DNA from 2 places in the Thermochromatium tepidum ATCC 43061 genome. Region 1 is predicted to be linked to the other one. Evidence: predicted binding sites of a transcription regulator. Region 1 holds the regulator's gene; the other holds the start of a gene.
What was found. The regulator sigma-54, encoded in region 1, starts transcription at its own class of promoters, with help from an activator protein. The targets are predictions, from matches to a motif close to TGGCANGNTNCNTGCTT.

Region 1 (7,976 bases):
CGCCACAAACTCCCAGCCTACGAACAGATCAAACAGCGTCACGGGCTCAGCGACGACCAGATCGCCTATGTCGGCGATGACGTCATCGACCTGCCGGTAATGCGCCGGGTAGGATTGGCGATCGCGGTCGCGGATGCCGATCCCCGTGTGCGCGAGCTGGCCCACTGGCGCACCACGGCGCCCGGCGGACGCGGTGCGGCGCGCGAGGTCTGCGAGCTCATCCTCGACGCCCAAGGCCGGCTCGCCCCCTTGCTGGCCTCCTACGCATGATCCAATTCGCCGAGCGTCGGTCTGGGGCGCGTCGCCCATGGCTGCTTGGGGCCGGCTTCGCGCTCTTGGGACTCGCGGCCTGGTGGCAGTGGCGCTCGCTGCACGAGGACGATGCGGTGCGCCCGCCGCGCGAGCGACGCCCGGACGCTATCGTCCAGCAGCTCTCGGCCCTGGAGACCGACGCCACAGGCCGCCCGAGCCGGCGTCTGAGCGCCAAGCAACTGCGCCATTATGCCGACGAGGATCTCTCTGAACTCGACGAGCCGCACCTGGTGCTCTATCGCCCCGACGGACCGCCCTGGTTTGCCCGAGCACGCCGGGGCCAGGTGCGGGCCGGCGGTGATCAGGTGCATCTGATCGGGGACGTGCATCTCGATCGTGAAGGGGATGCCACAGGGCGAGCGCTCCATCTGCGGACCGAAGCCATGGTCATCTGGCGCCAGACCGGGCTGGCCGAGACCGATCGTCCGGTAACCATCGACAGCGACGGCGACTCGATCACCGCCAAGGGTATGAAGCTCTGGTATCTGGAAGACAACTCGCGCGTCAGCCTCCAAGGTCGTGCCCACATCCGGCTCTCACCCCAACCCGAACACCGTTCGGCACCATGAGACGTCCCATGTCCTCCAGCTTTTCCAAGTGGCTGCCGCTACTCGGCCTTCTGGTCGGTCTTGGTCTGGGCGCAAACGCCTGGTCGCTCGAAACCGACAGCAAACAGCCGATCTATATCGAGGCCGATGAGGTCGAGGTCCGCGAGTCCGACAACACCAGCATCTATGTCGGTCAGGTCCAGGTCGAACAGGGCAGCATGCAGCTGCGCGCCGACCATGTCACTGTCTATCATCGCGAGGACCGCCGCCCGCGTCTGATCATCGCCCTCGGCACGCCGGCCAGCTACAAACAATTGCTCGACGACGATCAGGGCGAGGTCCGGGCGTTTGCCAAGCGCATGGAATACGACGCTGACAAGGACGAGCTGGTGCTGATCGGTGAGGGTCTGCTGATCCAGGGCGAGGACCGTCTCACGGGGGAGCGCATCCTCTACGACCGGGCCAGGGCCCGTTTCCGTGCCGGCGGCGCAGGTCGGGTCAAGATCACCATCACCCCGGATGCCTCATGAGCGGTCTGAGCGCCGAACACCTGATGAAGCGCTACGGCAGTCGTCAGGTGCTCCAGGATGTCAGTGTCAAGGTCGAGCCGGGTAAGGTCGTGGGCCTGCTCGGGCCGAACGGCGCCGGCAAGACGACCTGCTTTTATCTGATCGTCGGTCTGATCCATGCCGACCAGGGTCGCATCCTGCTCGACGGGCGCGACCTTACCCGGCTGCCCATGCACGCCCGGGCGCGCGCCGGTCTGAGTTACCTACCCCAGGAACCCTCGGTCTTTCGCAAGCTGACTGCCCGCGAGAATATCCTGGCCATCCTCGAGACGCGGCGCGATCTCAAGCGCGCCGAACGCGAGGAACGCGGTGAGCGTCTGCTCGAGGACCTGGGCATCGCCCATGTGGCCGACTCGCTCGCCCTCAGCCTCTCGGGTGGCGAGCGCCGCCGGCTGGAGATCGCCCGCGCCCTGGCGGTTGAACCCAGGGTGATGCTGCTCGACGAGCCCTTCGCTGGTATCGATCCGATCGCCGTCGGCGACATCAAATCCATCGTCACCCATCTGCGTGATCGCTCCATCGGGGTACTCATCACCGATCACAATGTGCGCGAGACGCTCGCCATCTGCGACCATGGCTACATCATCGGCAGCGGCACCGTGATCGCCGCCGGCGAACCGGCCGAGTTGTTGGCCAACCAGCGGGTGCGCGATGTCTATCTAGGTGCCGATTTTTCCATGTAGACTAGACTCAGATTACGGACACCCCATGATGGCTTAAACAGCAATAGACAGACCACAGTTCGGACGCCAACTCGATCGATGAAGCCATCCCTTCAGCTTCGACTCAATCAGCAACTCACGATGACGCCCCAGTTGCAGCAAGCGATCAAACTGCTGCAGCTGTCAACGCTCGAGTTGCAGCGCGAGATCCAGGAGGCGCTCGAAAGCAATCTGATGCTTGAAGAAGGCGAGGAATCCGAACCGCTCGAGGCGGAGTCACTGGAAGATTCCCCTCTGACCCAGCTCGAAGATGATCCCTTCGGTTCTAGCGCATCCGAGTCCGAGTGGCTCCTGGAACGCGAGGTACAAGCCGAGTCGTATGAGATACCGGAGGAGCTGCCGGTCGATACCCAATGGACCGACGTCTTCGACAGCTACCTGCCGCCAACGGCCCACGGCATGAGGGATGACACAGACCAGGACCCACTGTCGAACCGCTCACGTCCGCAGACGCTCTGGGATCATTTGATCTGGCAGCTGAATCTCAGCCGTTTGAGCGAGCGCGATTTCATGATCGCCCAGGCCGTGGTCGACGCCATCGATGCCAACGGCTATCTGCGCGCCGATGTCGATGAACTGGTGGCCACACTCGCCGATCCCACGATCGGCGCCGATGAAGTCGAGACCCAGATCCATCGCGTCCAGTCACTCGACCCAGCTGGCGTCGGGGCGCGCAATCCGCGCGAGTGCCTGTTGATCCAGCTGCGCCAGCTGTCGCCCGAAACGCCCTGGCGCAACCTGGCCATCGCCGTGTGCGAGGCCGGATTCGAACATCTGCCGCGCGGCGACGTCACGGCCCTCTCACGCCTGCTCAAGGCGCCCGAGGACGACCTGACCCAGGCGCTCGATCTCATCCGCCGGCTCAACCCGAAGCCGGGCCGCTTGCTCGCAGAGACGCCCTCGGAGTACGTTGTACCCGACATCTTTGTGCGTAAGAAGGATGGCCGCTGGCAGGTCGAGTTGAACCCTGACATCACCCCCAGACTCAGGGTCAACGCCGACTATGCGCGCCTGGTACGCCGCGCCGACCAGAGCAGCGATGGCCAGACGCTCAAGAGTCACCTCCAGGAGGCGCGCTGGTTCATCAAAAGCCTGGCAAGCCGCAACGAAACTGTACTGCGCGTGGGCGCCAAGATCGTGGAGATGCAGCAGGACTTCCTCGAATACGGCGAAGTGGGGATGCGGCCCATGGTGCTGCGCGACATCGCCGAGGCCCTGAATCTGCACGAGTCGACCATTTCACGGGTGACCACGCAAAAATACATGCATACACCCCGAGGCACATTCGAGCTCAAGTATTTCTTCTCGTCCCACGTCAATACCACCTCTGGCGGCGAGTGCTCGTCGACGGCGATCCGCGCCCTGATCCGCAAGCTGATCGCGGGAGAATCCCCGCGCAGACCTCTCAGCGACAACAAGATCGCTGAGGAACTGGCAAGACAGGGCATCGACGTCGCACGCCTCACAGTCGCCAAATACCGTGAGGCTATGGGTATCCCGGCCTCGAGTGAGCGCAAACGCCTGGCTTAAACAGGCTGTTTGATTCTTTATCAAGGAGTTTAATGATGCAAATCAATCTGACGGGTCATCACATCGACGTCACCGATGCGCTGAAGTCCTATGTCGACAGCAAATTCGAGCGTCTGGCACGCCACTTCGACCACGTCATCAACGCCCATGTCGTCCTGAGCGTCGAAAAGCTCGAGCAGAAGGCCGAGGCCACACTCCATGTCAATGGCGGCAAGGTCTTCGCCGACTCTGTGCACGAGGACATGTATGCGGCCATCGACAGCCTGGTCGACAAGCTCGATCGCCAGGTCATCCGCTACAAGGAGAAGAAGAGCAGTCACCGCGGCGGAGCCGTCAAGACGGCCGAAGCGGAATGAGATCGGCCTCTCCAGTACCTTGGAAGCCGTGTCTTCCGAGGTGATGGAGGCAACACCCATCACACCTCGGTGGCCGGTGCCGCCGGCGCCTGAGGTGTCTTTACATCGAGAACACGACAGAGCGATCAGGCACCAAGTGCGCCCGTCCGCCCGAGGTACCCCAATCTATGACCAGCATCGAATGCCAGCAGCATCCTGGTTGGATCAGCCATTACCCCCGACCACCTGCGGGCGCGTCGGCGGTCAACAGGAGTTGGAGCCATGTTCGGCCCTGACCTGATCAACGAAGCCCGTATCGGATGCGGTCTCGAGATCGCCAGCAAGAAGCGTCTGCTCGAGACCCTCGCCGAACTCCTGGCCAGGGATCATCCCAGGCTCCAGCCCGAGACCGTCTTCGAGCATCTGCTCGAGCGTGAGCGCCTGGGCAGTACCGGACTCGGCCATGGCATCGCCCTGCCCCATGCGCGCATGAAGGACGTCGGCGAGGCGATCGGTGCCTTCGTGCAAACCGTCCGGGGCGTCGATTACGACGCGGCAGATGGCGAGCCGGTCGATCTGGCCTTCGCGCTGCTTGTGCCCGAGTTGGCCAACGAGGAGCATCTGCGGCTTTTGGCACACCTAGCCAGCCTGTTTAGCGACCCGAACGTGCGCGCTCGACTGCGTGAAGCCACCTCGCCTGCCGAGATCCTGCACGTCCTGAGCGCCTTCTAGACCCATGCGACCCGCCCGATTCGCATGATCGACAGCCTCCAGAGCGTCGTCATCCAGACCGGCGCCCAGCTCAAGCTGCGCTGGCTGACCCCAGAACCCCAGACCCCTCGTCCGTTGCGCGGGGTGGACCCAGAGCAGTCGCTGATCGGCTCGCTCAACCTCATCCACCCCAATCGACTCCAGGTCGTCGGCCCCCCCGAACAACGTTACCTGGCGGCACTTGGACGCACCGCCCACGACGAGGCGCTCGACAAGCTCTTCGCCGACCGGCCCGCCGCCGTGATCTTCAGCGATGGACTGGAACCGGGGGCCGATTTCTGCGAGCGCGCCCGCTCAACCCAGACCCCCCTGCTCGGGTCGCTGCTCGGCGATCAGGAACTCATCAACCATCTGCGCTATTTCCTCACCCAGGCCCTGGCCGAGCGCAAGACCATCCACGGCGTCTTCATCGAGGTGCTTGGGATGGGCGTGCTCCTGATCGGCGCGCCGGCCGTCGGCAAGAGCGAGCTCGCGCTCGATCTCATTACCCGCGGCCATCGGCTCATCGCCGACGATGCACCGCGTTTCGCCCGCATCGCCCCTGAAGTGATCGAGGGGAGCTGTCCGGAGACGCTTAGAGATTTCCTGGAGGTACGCGGTCTAGGGATCCTCAACATCCGCGCCATGTTCGGCGAGGGCGCAGTCCTACGTAACAAGACGCTCAACCTCGTCATCGATCTCCAGCCGCTGGCCCAAACCGAACTCGAGTGCATCGACAGGCTCACCGGCAGTCTATCGGCCATGAATGTGCTGGGCGTGGCCATCCCCAAGATCGTCATGCCGGTCGCCCCGGGTCGCAACCTGGCGATCCTGGTGGAGGCGGCCGTCAGACATCAGATCCTGCGCATCCGCGGCTATGATGCCGGCGTGGACTTCATCGACCGCCAGGCGCGCGCCATTCATCTGGACCGACCCGATCCACCCGTCGCCCGCGACTGATCCTATGCCAAATCGCTCGACAGGAGACCCGCCCATGCAGCTGATCATCCTCAGCGGTCTGTCCGGTTCCGGTAAGAGCATTGCGCTCCACACGCTGGAGGACATGGGCTTCTACTGCATCGACAATCTGCCCTTTTTCCTGCTCCAGGATCTGGTGTTCGGGTTGCGCGAGACGCTCGACGAGTCCTTCGGCAAGACGGCGGTCGGCATCGACGCGCGCGGCAATCTCGCGGCACTGCGCCAACTTCCTGAACTGGTGCGCGTCGCCCGCGAGCGCGGGATCGACTGCCGTGTGCTCTTTCTGGAGACCGCGCTGGAGATCCTGATCCAGCGCTATAGCGAGACCCGCCGTCGTCATCCACTCACCAATGGCGACCGCCCGCTCCGCGAGGCCATCCAGCTTGAACAGGAATTCCTGCAGCCGGTGCGTCGGCACGCCGACCTGGTGCTCGACACCACCAGAACCAATATGCATGAGCTGCGCGACCTGGTACGTGGCTGGCTGCTGAGCGGAGAGTCGCCCCGGATCTCGATCCTGCTCCAGTCCTTCGGCTTCAAGCATGGCGTGCCGCCCGACGTCGACTTCGTGCTCGATGTGCGCTGTCTGCCCAATCCGCACTGGGAGGCCGAGCTCAGGATGCTCACCGGGCTGGATCCCAGGGTGGCGCGCTTTATCGAATCCAGCCCCCAGGCGCTGGAGATGCGCGCCGATATCCTCGCCTTCTTCGAGCGCTGGGTTCCCCGATTCGAGACCGACGGGCGCAGCTATCTGACCATCGCCATCGGCTGCACCGGTGGTCAGCATCGTTCGGTCTACATGACCGAATGGCTCGGCGAGCACCTGAAGTCACTCGGTCATAGGGTCATCGTCCGTCATCGGGAGCTGGCGTGAGCGTCGGTATCCTGCTCCTTACCCATCGTCCCCTCGGGGAGGATCTGTTGCGTATCGCCAGCGAGATCCTCGGCCGGGTGCCGGACGGGATCGCCTGCTGTGAGGTCGTCAACGACACCCCACCCGATGAGATCCTCGACCGTTGCCGGTGTCTGGCCGAGACCCTTGACCAGGGCGAGGGCTTACTGGTGCTAACCGATCTCTATGGTGCCACACCGGCCAATGTCGCACGTGCGTTCGCCGACTCGCGCGCCCAGGTGCGTGTGGTCAGCGGTCTGAACCTGCCCATGCTGCTGCGCACCCTCAATTATGCCGCGCTCGATCTCGACCATCTGGCCGAAAAGGCCCTCAGCGGCGGTCGCGACGGTGTGCGCCGTGGCAACTGAGTCCGGCTTGATCCGCAGGCCACCTGGTCGATTCCAACGCATCCAAAGGCAGTTTGGGTACTAATCTTAAAGATCAGAAGGATCACAACTAGATGATTCGCCGAGAACTCGAGATCCGCAACAAGCTCGGGCTGCACGCGCGGGCCTCGGCCAAGCTGGTGCAATGCGCCAATCGCTTCGAGAGCGAGATCATGCTCGAGCGCTGCGGCCAAAGCGTCAACGGCAAGAGCATCATGGGGATCATGATGCTGGCTGCCAGTCAGGGCAGCAGGATCACGGTCGAGATCACAGGCAGGGACGAAGAGGAGGCCATAGCCGCTATCGAGCAACTCATACTGGACCGCTTCGGAGAACCAGAGTGACCCTCGCCTTCCAGGGTATCGGGATCGGCGCGTCGAATGCGATCGCGCTGGGTCCGGCCTTCATCGACATCAAAGGACAAAGGATCTTGACCCAAACGCCGATCCGCGCCGACGAGATCCAGGACGAGATCGCTCGCTTCGATCTGGCGGTCGAGGCGGCACGCCGCGCGCTCAAACGGGTGCATGCCCAGATCCCGCCGGACACACCGATTGAAATCGTCGAATTCATCGACACCCATCTGCTCATGCTCGAGGACACGGCGCTCATCGACGGCGTGCGCCATCTCGTGGCCGAGCAGCTATGCACCGCCGAATGGGCGCTGCAACGCCAGCGCGACATCCTAATCGCGGTCTTCGATCGCATGGATGACCCCTATTTGCGCACACGCCGCGACGATATCGAGCATGTCGTGCGCCAGATCCAGAGCTTTCTGCGCGGCGAGTCGAACGAACCGAATCTGGCGCAGCAGGATCTGGCCGGCCATGTCGTGGTGGCGCGCGACCTCATGCCCGCCGACGCCATCCTGCTGCATCATCGCGGCGCCGTGGCCTTCGTGACCGAGTACGGCGGACCCATGTCGCATACCGCGATCCTGGCGCGCAGTCTCGG
Region 2 (7,976 bases), 100 kb from region 1:
AGCCTGGAGGCGCTAGGCTACGGCCTGGCCTGCGCCTGGAATCTGCCCGAGATGGCGCGCGAGTCGATGCGCGGACGTAACGCGCGCCACCCGCGCCCGCTGTACGTGATGCTGGCAAACCAGATCGCGCGCCATGCCTTCGCCGGTTGGCGGCATGCAGGGCAGGGGCGGGATCTGGAATTGGTCTCGGAATTGCTTGGATGCGATCCGATGACGCTGTTCGACCGACTCGATCGGGTGATCGGTCGGTTCAACCAGCGTGCGCTGTTGTACGGTCTGAGGCCGCTGGAGGCATTGCCGCGCGATGAGCCGGCGCGGCTTGATCGTCTGTGCGCGGCGCCCTTCTGTCTAGCGCCACGTGCCGATGAGTGGATGCGTGCCGCCAGGGCCTTGTCTGCCGATCGGATCAACGACCGCGAGAGGCTTATCCTGGCCTGGCTGCATGGACTCCATCGCGGCCTCGGGCTGAATCGGGTCGTCTACGCGGCCTTCGATCTGCCTCGGCAGACCCTGAGGGCCGAGCAGCTCGTCGGCACGGATTTTGAGCCTCGCTTTAATCGTTTTAGTCTGTCGCTCGACCGGGGCGGAATCTTCGCCCAACTGATGGCGGCACCCGGGGCGCTGTGGATGAACGAGGCGAACCACGCCGAACTGAGCGACCAGGTGCCTACAGACGTCAAGAACTTGACGTCTGTGGGGCATTTCATGGCGCGCTCGGTGTGGGTGGCGGGCCGTCCGGTCGGACTGGTCTATGCCGATCGCCGATCGTCCGACTGTGCGCTCGACGCTCGCGCCTATCAGGGGTTCTTGGAGCTGTCGGCGCTCGCCGAGAGGGCCTTGGAGTGTCTCGGCCCGTGCTCGCCCTCTGGTTAGGTCCAGGGCAGGCGGGTCTTGGACGGTTCCTGGGCTTCGATCTCGGTGCGGCGCGCTTCGCGACGGCGGCGCATCACAACGAACGCGGACTCGACGGCCTCCTCGACCTCGCGAGACACAGCGGCGCGTTCGCTGTCCCCGAGATGGGACCAGAGGTCCACCGTGTGGCGCACATAACGGGCCGGCAGCGCATTGAGCGCCAGGCAGGCGAGGTCGGCCACGAGGTCGGCGTCGTATTCCTCGTCTCGCCCCGAGAGCTTGTCCCGGATGGACTGCATGACCAGGGGTTCGTAATAGTTCTGGATATTCGCGAGCATGATCTCAACTCAGACAATCTGTCGATCACATCATCTTACAAGACTGGATCTGGTCTTGCTGAATGACTTTATCCACTGTCCCTGGAGCAGTTATTAAGATCGCCCATAAAGACCATCGGGCCAAGAGGCTAAAACATGCCTCGAGCGGTCTTCCGGGAAGGCGTGAACCATAGAACGATTTCACGCCTTGGCCCTGTCAAGGTGGATCTCGGAGGAGCGGGTCGGCGGGTTTTTTAGGGGTGCCGTAAGGCGCGAGGATGGCGGGAGCGCCGTAAGGCGCGATCCATATCCCTTTTAGGGTCGCGTTAATAGGAGCGCGGCCGCTCAGTTCTCATTCGTTACGGCTGGCTTGAGGGGAGAGAGGGGAAAACGCTCGGTGATGAGAATCGGTCTGTATGGCGATGAGTCCGCGCGTCTCGCCACGCGGCATGTTCTGGAGTTCCTGGGATGCGAGGTGTGTGATCTCGCACGTCCGGAGGCATCCGTAAACGCAGACCTGGCGGCGCTCTGGGTCTGTGACACGGCCGACGGCGTCGCGCGGGTACTGGCGTGTCTGCCGGCGTCTGCGCGTCCGCCGCTCGTCTGCCAGCCGCTCGACGGCAGCACGGTCCGGACCGATGGACGCGCCTATGTCGTCAACACGCCTCTGACCCCCGGTCTGGTGATTCAGGTCCTGCAACGCCTGCAGGTCGAATCCGAGCCGGAGCCGCCGTCTGGGATCGACCTGGTCGGTCAGCATCCGCGGATGCTGAATGTCAAGCGTCTGATCGCCCAGGTCGCCCGCACCGATGCGACCGTGCTCATCCTCGGCGAGACGGGATCGGGCAAGGAGGTGGTCGCGCGCGCCATCCACGCTGCATCCAATCGCGCCGACAAGCCCTTCGTCGCCGTCAACTGTGGGGCGATCCCGAGCGATCTGCTCGAGAGCGAGCTCTTCGGTCATGAGAAGGGCGCCTTCACCGGTGCCTTCACGGCGCGCGCCGGTCGTTTCGAGCTGGCCGGTGACGGCGTGCTCTTCCTCGATGAGATCGGCGACATGCCGCTGCCGATGCAGGTCAAGCTGCTGCGCGTCCTCCAGGAGCGCACCTTCGAGCGCGTCGGCTCCAACAAACCCATCCAGACCAATGCGCGCATCATCTCGGCCACCCATCGCAATCTCGAGGAGGCCGTCGCGGCCGGGCTCTTCCGCCAGGATCTGTTCTTTAGGCTCAATGTCTTCCCGATCGAGCTACCGGCGCTGCGCGAGCGCGCCAGCGACATCCCCTTGTTGATCGCCAACCTTGAGGCGCGTCTGCGCGAGCAGGGCGGCAGGCCGGCCCGGCTCACCCCGCGCGTGCTGGAGCACCTGAGTGCACAGACCTGGCCTGGCAATGTGCGTGAGCTGGCCAATCTGCTCGAGCAGCTCTCCATCATGTATCCAGATCAGCTCGTCGACCTGGCGCAGCTGCCCGGTCGCTTTCGGCCCGAGGGTCTGGAGCTCGTGCCGGATGGACGCAGGGCGTCGGGGTCGCCCCTGAGCGGTGCGCCACCCGGACTCGGCGAGGATCTGTTGCCGCCCGAGGGTACCGAGATGCGCGAGTATCTCAACGATCTGGAGCGGCGTATGATCCAGACCGCGCTCGAACAGAACGGCTTCGTCGTCGCCCGGGCGGCGCGCCGGCTCGGGATGCGCCGCACCACCCTCGTCGAGCGGATGCGCAAGTTCGGGCTGGAGCGTGACGCGCGCGACGAATCTGCGGATCTCGATCTTTAAGACAGGCTCCTGACCCGAGCGTCAAAAAGACGTCGTTTTGAGTCCCGTCTGTGCCGACTGGCGTCGGCATCCAATTTGCTTATCTCCTTGCAATCCACGTGATGGCCGTTTCCCCCGACGAATCGACGCGGGACGGTGCGGTGACGGGCCTCGACCCTAAGAGGCATGAGCCAGGAGTTTCCTAGAGTGATGAGCGGCGAGATGCAGATCCAGAATGTGCTGGCGCAGATGCGTGCGCTTGCCCAGTCGGGTCGTGTCGAGACCGTGGCGCCGATCGCCGAGGTCAAGGAAGGGCGCGGCATGAATGACGATTTTGCCGCCAAATTGCGCGACGCCATTCGCGACGTCAATGCAATTCAGCAGGAATCCACAACCTTGCAGACACGTTTCGAACTGGGCGACAAGGAGGTCGGCCTACCCCAGGTCATGGTGGCCATGAACCGGGCCAGTATCGCGTTTGAGGCAACCAACCAGGTGCGCAACCGGTTGTTGTCGGCCTATCAAGAAGTCATGAGCATGCAGGTTTAGGTCGAGGCATCTAGGGTTAGCCCGATATGGCCGCCATCGATACCGCCATCACCGAGAATCCAACTCAGGATCAACCCCCATCCGCCGATCCGAATACCCTGGGCGGGCGCCTGGCGCTTGGTCTCCAGGGCTTTCGGGAGATGCCGGTCGGGCGCCAGATCGCGCTCATCAGCATGCTCGCCGGCGGACTGGTGGCGGTCGTGGCCATCCTGTTTTGGGCGCTCAGACCGACCTATGTGCCGCTCTTCAGCCAGCTTGAGGCCACCGAGGCCGCTAAGATCATGGAGGCCCTGACCGGGCTAGGTGTGCCCTATCGGGTCGACAACAATTCTGGACGCATCGAGATCCCGCAGCAGCGCGTGGCCGAGACACGCTTATTGCTCGCCGGGCAGGGCCTGCCGAAACAGGCCGACATCGGTTTCGAGCTCCTCCAGCAGGAGTCTGGTTTCGGCACCAGCCGTCTGATCGAGGGGGCTCGCTACCAGCGCGCCATCGAGGGCGAGCTGGGCCGATCCATCGCCGCGCTCGAGCCGGTTGAAAGGGCACGGGTGCACATCGCCCGTGCCGAGCGTTCGGTGTTCGTGCGCGAGCGTGTGCCGCCGAGTGCCTCGGTGGTCGTCCACCTCAAAGGCAATCGCGAGCTGACCGAGCAGCAGGTCGGGGCCATCGTGCATCTGGTCTCCTCCAGCATACCGGAGCTTACCCCCGAACGGGTGACTGTAGTCGATCAGTCCGGGCGGCTGTTGACCGCCAACGACCAGGAGCGCGAGGAGCGTCTGGCACTCGATCAGCTCGACTACGCGCATCGCGTCGAGTCACGCTATGTCGAACGGGTTCTGACGCTGCTTGAGCCCGTCGTCGGACGTGACCGGTTAAGGGTGCAGGTGGTCGCAGATCTGGATTTTTCGCGTGTCGAACGCACTCAAGAGTCCTATGATCCGGACAAGACGGCGATTCGTTCCGAACAGCTGAACGAAGAAGAGCGCATCGGTGCCGATCCGCTCGTCGGCGGGATCCCGGGGGCCCTGACCAATCAGCCGCCGGCGGGCGGCGTAGTCGGTCAGCAGCAACAGGCTCAGGCCAATACGGTGGTACCGAGCAGCCGTAGCCAGCAGACGACTCGCAACTACGAGGTCGATCGCTCCATTGCCCACATCAAGGAGACGCCCGGCAGTGTGCGACGTATCACGGCGGCGGTGGTGGTCGACTATGTCGACCAGGTCAACGAGGCCGGCGAGCCTGTGCGTGTGCCGCGTTCCGAGGCCGAGATGGAAACTATCCGCAATCTGGTGCGTGAGGCCATCGGCTTTAATGAGGCGCGCGGCGACTCGCTCCAGGTCGGCTCGGTCTCCTTTGTGCCTGAGCCGGACACACCGGCAGAGCCGATCTGGACCCAACCCTGGTTCCTGGAACTGGTCAAGATCATTGGCGGATTGCTGCTGGCACTCATCGTGATACTGGCCGTCGTCAAGCCGGCACTCAATCAGATCCTGCCCAAGCCGCCTGAACCCGAGGCATTGGAAGAAGGCGAGGAGGTGCCCGCGCTGACGGACGAGACCCAAGGCGAGGGCGAAGCCGAGGGCGAGGAAGGCGAAGAGATCGTGTCGCTGACGCACGAGCCTTCGGCCATTGCGGCACTCATAGGGCCGAAGGGGCCGGATCGCCAGCAACTCGACCTCGAGGCAGTGCGCGAGATGGTGCGCCAGGATCCCAAGCGCGTGGTCCAGGTCATGAAACAGTGGTTGGCCGAAGATGGCAACGGATAAAACGGATAAAAAGAAAAGCGGTGCTGAGCGGGTTGCTATCTTTATGATGAGCCTCGGCGAGGAATGTGCCGCTGAGCTGTTGCGTCACATGGGGCCCAAGGAGGTGCAGAAGATCGGTACGGCCATGGCCTCGTTGGAGCGGGTCACGCGCAGCGACATCGATGCCGTGCTCAAGGAATTCTCCGAGCTGATCCAGGACCAAACCGCGCTCGGCATCGGGGCCGATGACTATGTCCGCAACGTACTGCGCTCGGCCCTGGGGGACGAGAAGGCAGCCGGTCTGATCGATCGGATCCTGATCGGTCGCAACTCCAGGGGGCTTGAGGCGCTCAAGTGGCTCGACCCGCGCGCCATCGCCGAGATGATCCGCCACGAGCATCCGCAGATCGTGGCCATCGTGCTCTCGCACCTGGATCCAGACCAGTCGGCCGAGACCCTCTCGTATCTCCCCGAACGTATGCAGTCCGATATCATCCTGCGCATTGCCACCCTCGACGGCGTGCAGCCGGCGGCCCTCCAAGAGCTCGATGAGATCCTAGAGAGCCAGCTCTCGGGTAAGAGCACGGCCAAGTCCTCGATGATCGGTGGGGTGCAGACCGCGGCCAATATCCTCAATTTCATGGAGGGTACGCGTGAGTCATCCATCATGGAGAGCGTCCGGCAGGTCGACGAAGACCTGAGCGAGCGTATCCAGGAGCTGATGTTCGTCTTCGCCAATCTGGTCGATGTCGATGATCGCGGTATCCAGACCCTGCTGCGCGAGGTCAATACCGAGACCCTGGTATTGGCGCTCAAGGGTGCTGACGAAGAGCTCAGGGACAAGATCTTCAAGAATATGTCCAAGCGCGCTGCCGAGATGCTGCGCGAGGATCTGGAGACCAAGGGCCCGGTGCGCGTCAGCGATGTCGAGGCGGCGCAGAAGGAGATCCTGGCCGTGGCGCGGCGTCTGGCCGATAGTGGTCAGATCGTGCTCGGCGGCAAGGGTGGGGAGGCCATGCTGTGAATCGCCTCATCTCGTCCGCTGACGCACGTCTGGCCGCCGACATCCGGCGCTGGCTACCGCCCGATGTCGACTTCGATCCGAATGCCGTGGTGAATCCCGAGCCCGAGGGGCCACCGCCGCCCACACCAGAGGAGATTGCGAACCTGGAGGCGGAGGCGCGGCGCAAGGGGGCCGAGGCCGGCTATCGCGACGGCTATGAGGCGGGCTATCGCGAGGGGCGCGAGCAGGCCGCTCGTGAGGCGGAGGCCGAACGCGCCGAGCGCGAGGCGCGCGAGCGGGAGTGGCGCGAGACCCAGGAGCGGACGTTGCGCGAGACGGTGGCCGCGCTCGAGGGGATCGCGCGCGCCCTGGCCGATCCGCTGGCCGAGTCGGTCGATGCCCTAGAACCCGAGCTGCTGGCACTGGTGTCGGCGCTGGCGCGGCGCGTGGTCATGGCCGAGCTGACCACCCGGCCCGAGCTCATCCAGCAGGTGCTGCGCGCATCGATCGAGCAGCTGCCCTCGCGCAAGCATCCGCTGCGGATTCACATCAATCCGCGCGATCATGGTCCTCTGGCCGCCTATGCCGAGGCCAACGACGAGCAGCTGACCTGGATCGCTGACCCCGAGGTCGAGCCGGGCGGCTGTATCCTGATCAGCGGCCCGAGCCGGATCGACGCGACCCTGGAGACACGGCTGCGTCAGGGAATCGAGGCGATCTGGGCTGAACTGGGGCCGCCCGAGCCGGTGGCCGAGCCCGAGTCAGTCCCTGAGGCCGGAAGGACCGAGACGACGGTCGGAGAGCGCCCAGCTGGGTCCATGCCTGAACCCCGGCCCGAATCCGAAGGGGAGGTCCTTGTCGAACCCCTGTCTGTCCCGGACCCAGAGACCGAGGTGCTGCCCAGATGAGCGATGTCATCGAGACGCTGAAACAACAAGGCTCACAACGGCTGGTGCATGGTCTGAGCGACCGACTGGCGCGCTCGCGCCGGCGTCTCGAAGAGGTCCCACCGCCGCAACCCGAGGGGCGGCTGTCGCGGATGGTTGGCATGACCCTCGAGGCCGAGGGTATCCGCCTGCCGGTCGGTGGACGGGCCGCCATCCACACCGTCGAGGGCAAGCGGCTGGCGGCCGAGGTGGTCGGTTTTCAGGGCGAGCGCACCTTTTTGATGCCCGAAGGCAAGCTCGAGGGTTTGGCGCCGGGCGCACGCATCGAGCCGCTGGAACAGGCACGGCGCATCCCGGTCGGTCCGGCGTTGCTTGGGCGCGTCATCGACGCACTCGGCAGGCCGCTCGATGGCGCTGGTCCCATCCGGACCGCCGAGATGGCGCCGATCGAGGGCCGCCCGATCAACCCGCTTGGGCGCGCACCGGTCACCGAGCCGCTCGATGTCGGGATTCGCGCGCTCAACGGGCTGCTATCGGTCGGGCGCGGTCAACGCATCGGGCTGTTTGCCGGCAGCGGCGTGGGTAAGAGCGTGCTCCTGGGCATGATGACGCGCCACACCGCGGCCGATGTCATCGTGGTCGGACTCATCGGCGAGCGTGGGCGCGAGGTCAACGAGTTCATCTACGATATCCTCGACGAGGAGGCGCGCCGCCGGACCGTGGTCGTGGCCGTGCCGGCTGATCAGTCGCCGCTCTTGCGTCAGCACGGCGCCTGGGTCGCGACGACCATCGCCGAATCCTTCCGCGACCGCGGTCTGAACGTCTTACTCCTAATGGACTCACTGACCCGCTTTGCACAGGGTGCGCGCG

Region 2: fliE (flagellar hook-basal body complex protein FliE) is a predicted target of sigma-54. The motif match lies at 3,008-3,024, and genes of this name have one in related genera.

The regions. Positions count from the first base shown of each region.
Region 1 is NZ_CP039268.1:2,326,813-2,334,788, forward strand. Features, by position in the region: gene kdsC (3-deoxy-manno-octulosonate-8-phosphatase KdsC) at 1-270, shown strand, start outside; gene lptC (LPS export ABC transporter periplasmic protein LptC) at 267-881, shown strand; gene lptA (lipopolysaccharide transport periplasmic protein LptA) at 890-1,390, shown strand; gene lptB (LPS export ABC transporter ATP-binding protein) at 1,387-2,112, shown strand; gene E6P07_RS10725 (RNA polymerase factor sigma-54) at 2,191-3,681, shown strand; gene hpf (ribosome hibernation-promoting factor, HPF/YfiA family) at 3,717-4,037, shown strand; gene E6P07_RS10735 (PTS sugar transporter subunit IIA) at 4,299-4,748, shown strand; gene hprK (HPr(Ser) kinase/phosphatase) at 4,773-5,726, shown strand; gene rapZ (RNase adapter RapZ) at 5,761-6,618, shown strand; gene E6P07_RS10750 (PTS sugar transporter subunit IIA) at 6,615-7,004, shown strand; gene E6P07_RS10755 (HPr family phosphocarrier protein) at 7,097-7,366, shown strand; gene ptsP (phosphoenolpyruvate--protein phosphotransferase) at 7,363-7,976, shown strand, end outside.
Region 2 is NZ_CP039268.1:2,431,423-2,439,398, reverse strand. Features, by position in the region: gene E6P07_RS11250 (HDOD domain-containing protein) at 1-873, shown strand, start outside; gene E6P07_RS11245 (late competence development ComFB family protein) at 870-1,190, opposite strand; gene E6P07_RS11240 (sigma-54 interaction domain-containing protein) at 1,570-2,943, shown strand; gene fliE (flagellar hook-basal body complex protein FliE) at 3,133-3,471, shown strand; gene fliF (flagellar basal-body MS-ring/collar protein FliF) at 3,612-5,237, shown strand; gene fliG (flagellar motor switch protein FliG) at 5,224-6,240, shown strand; gene E6P07_RS11220 (FliH/SctL family protein) at 6,237-7,127, shown strand; gene fliI (flagellar protein export ATPase FliI) at 7,124-7,976, shown strand, end outside.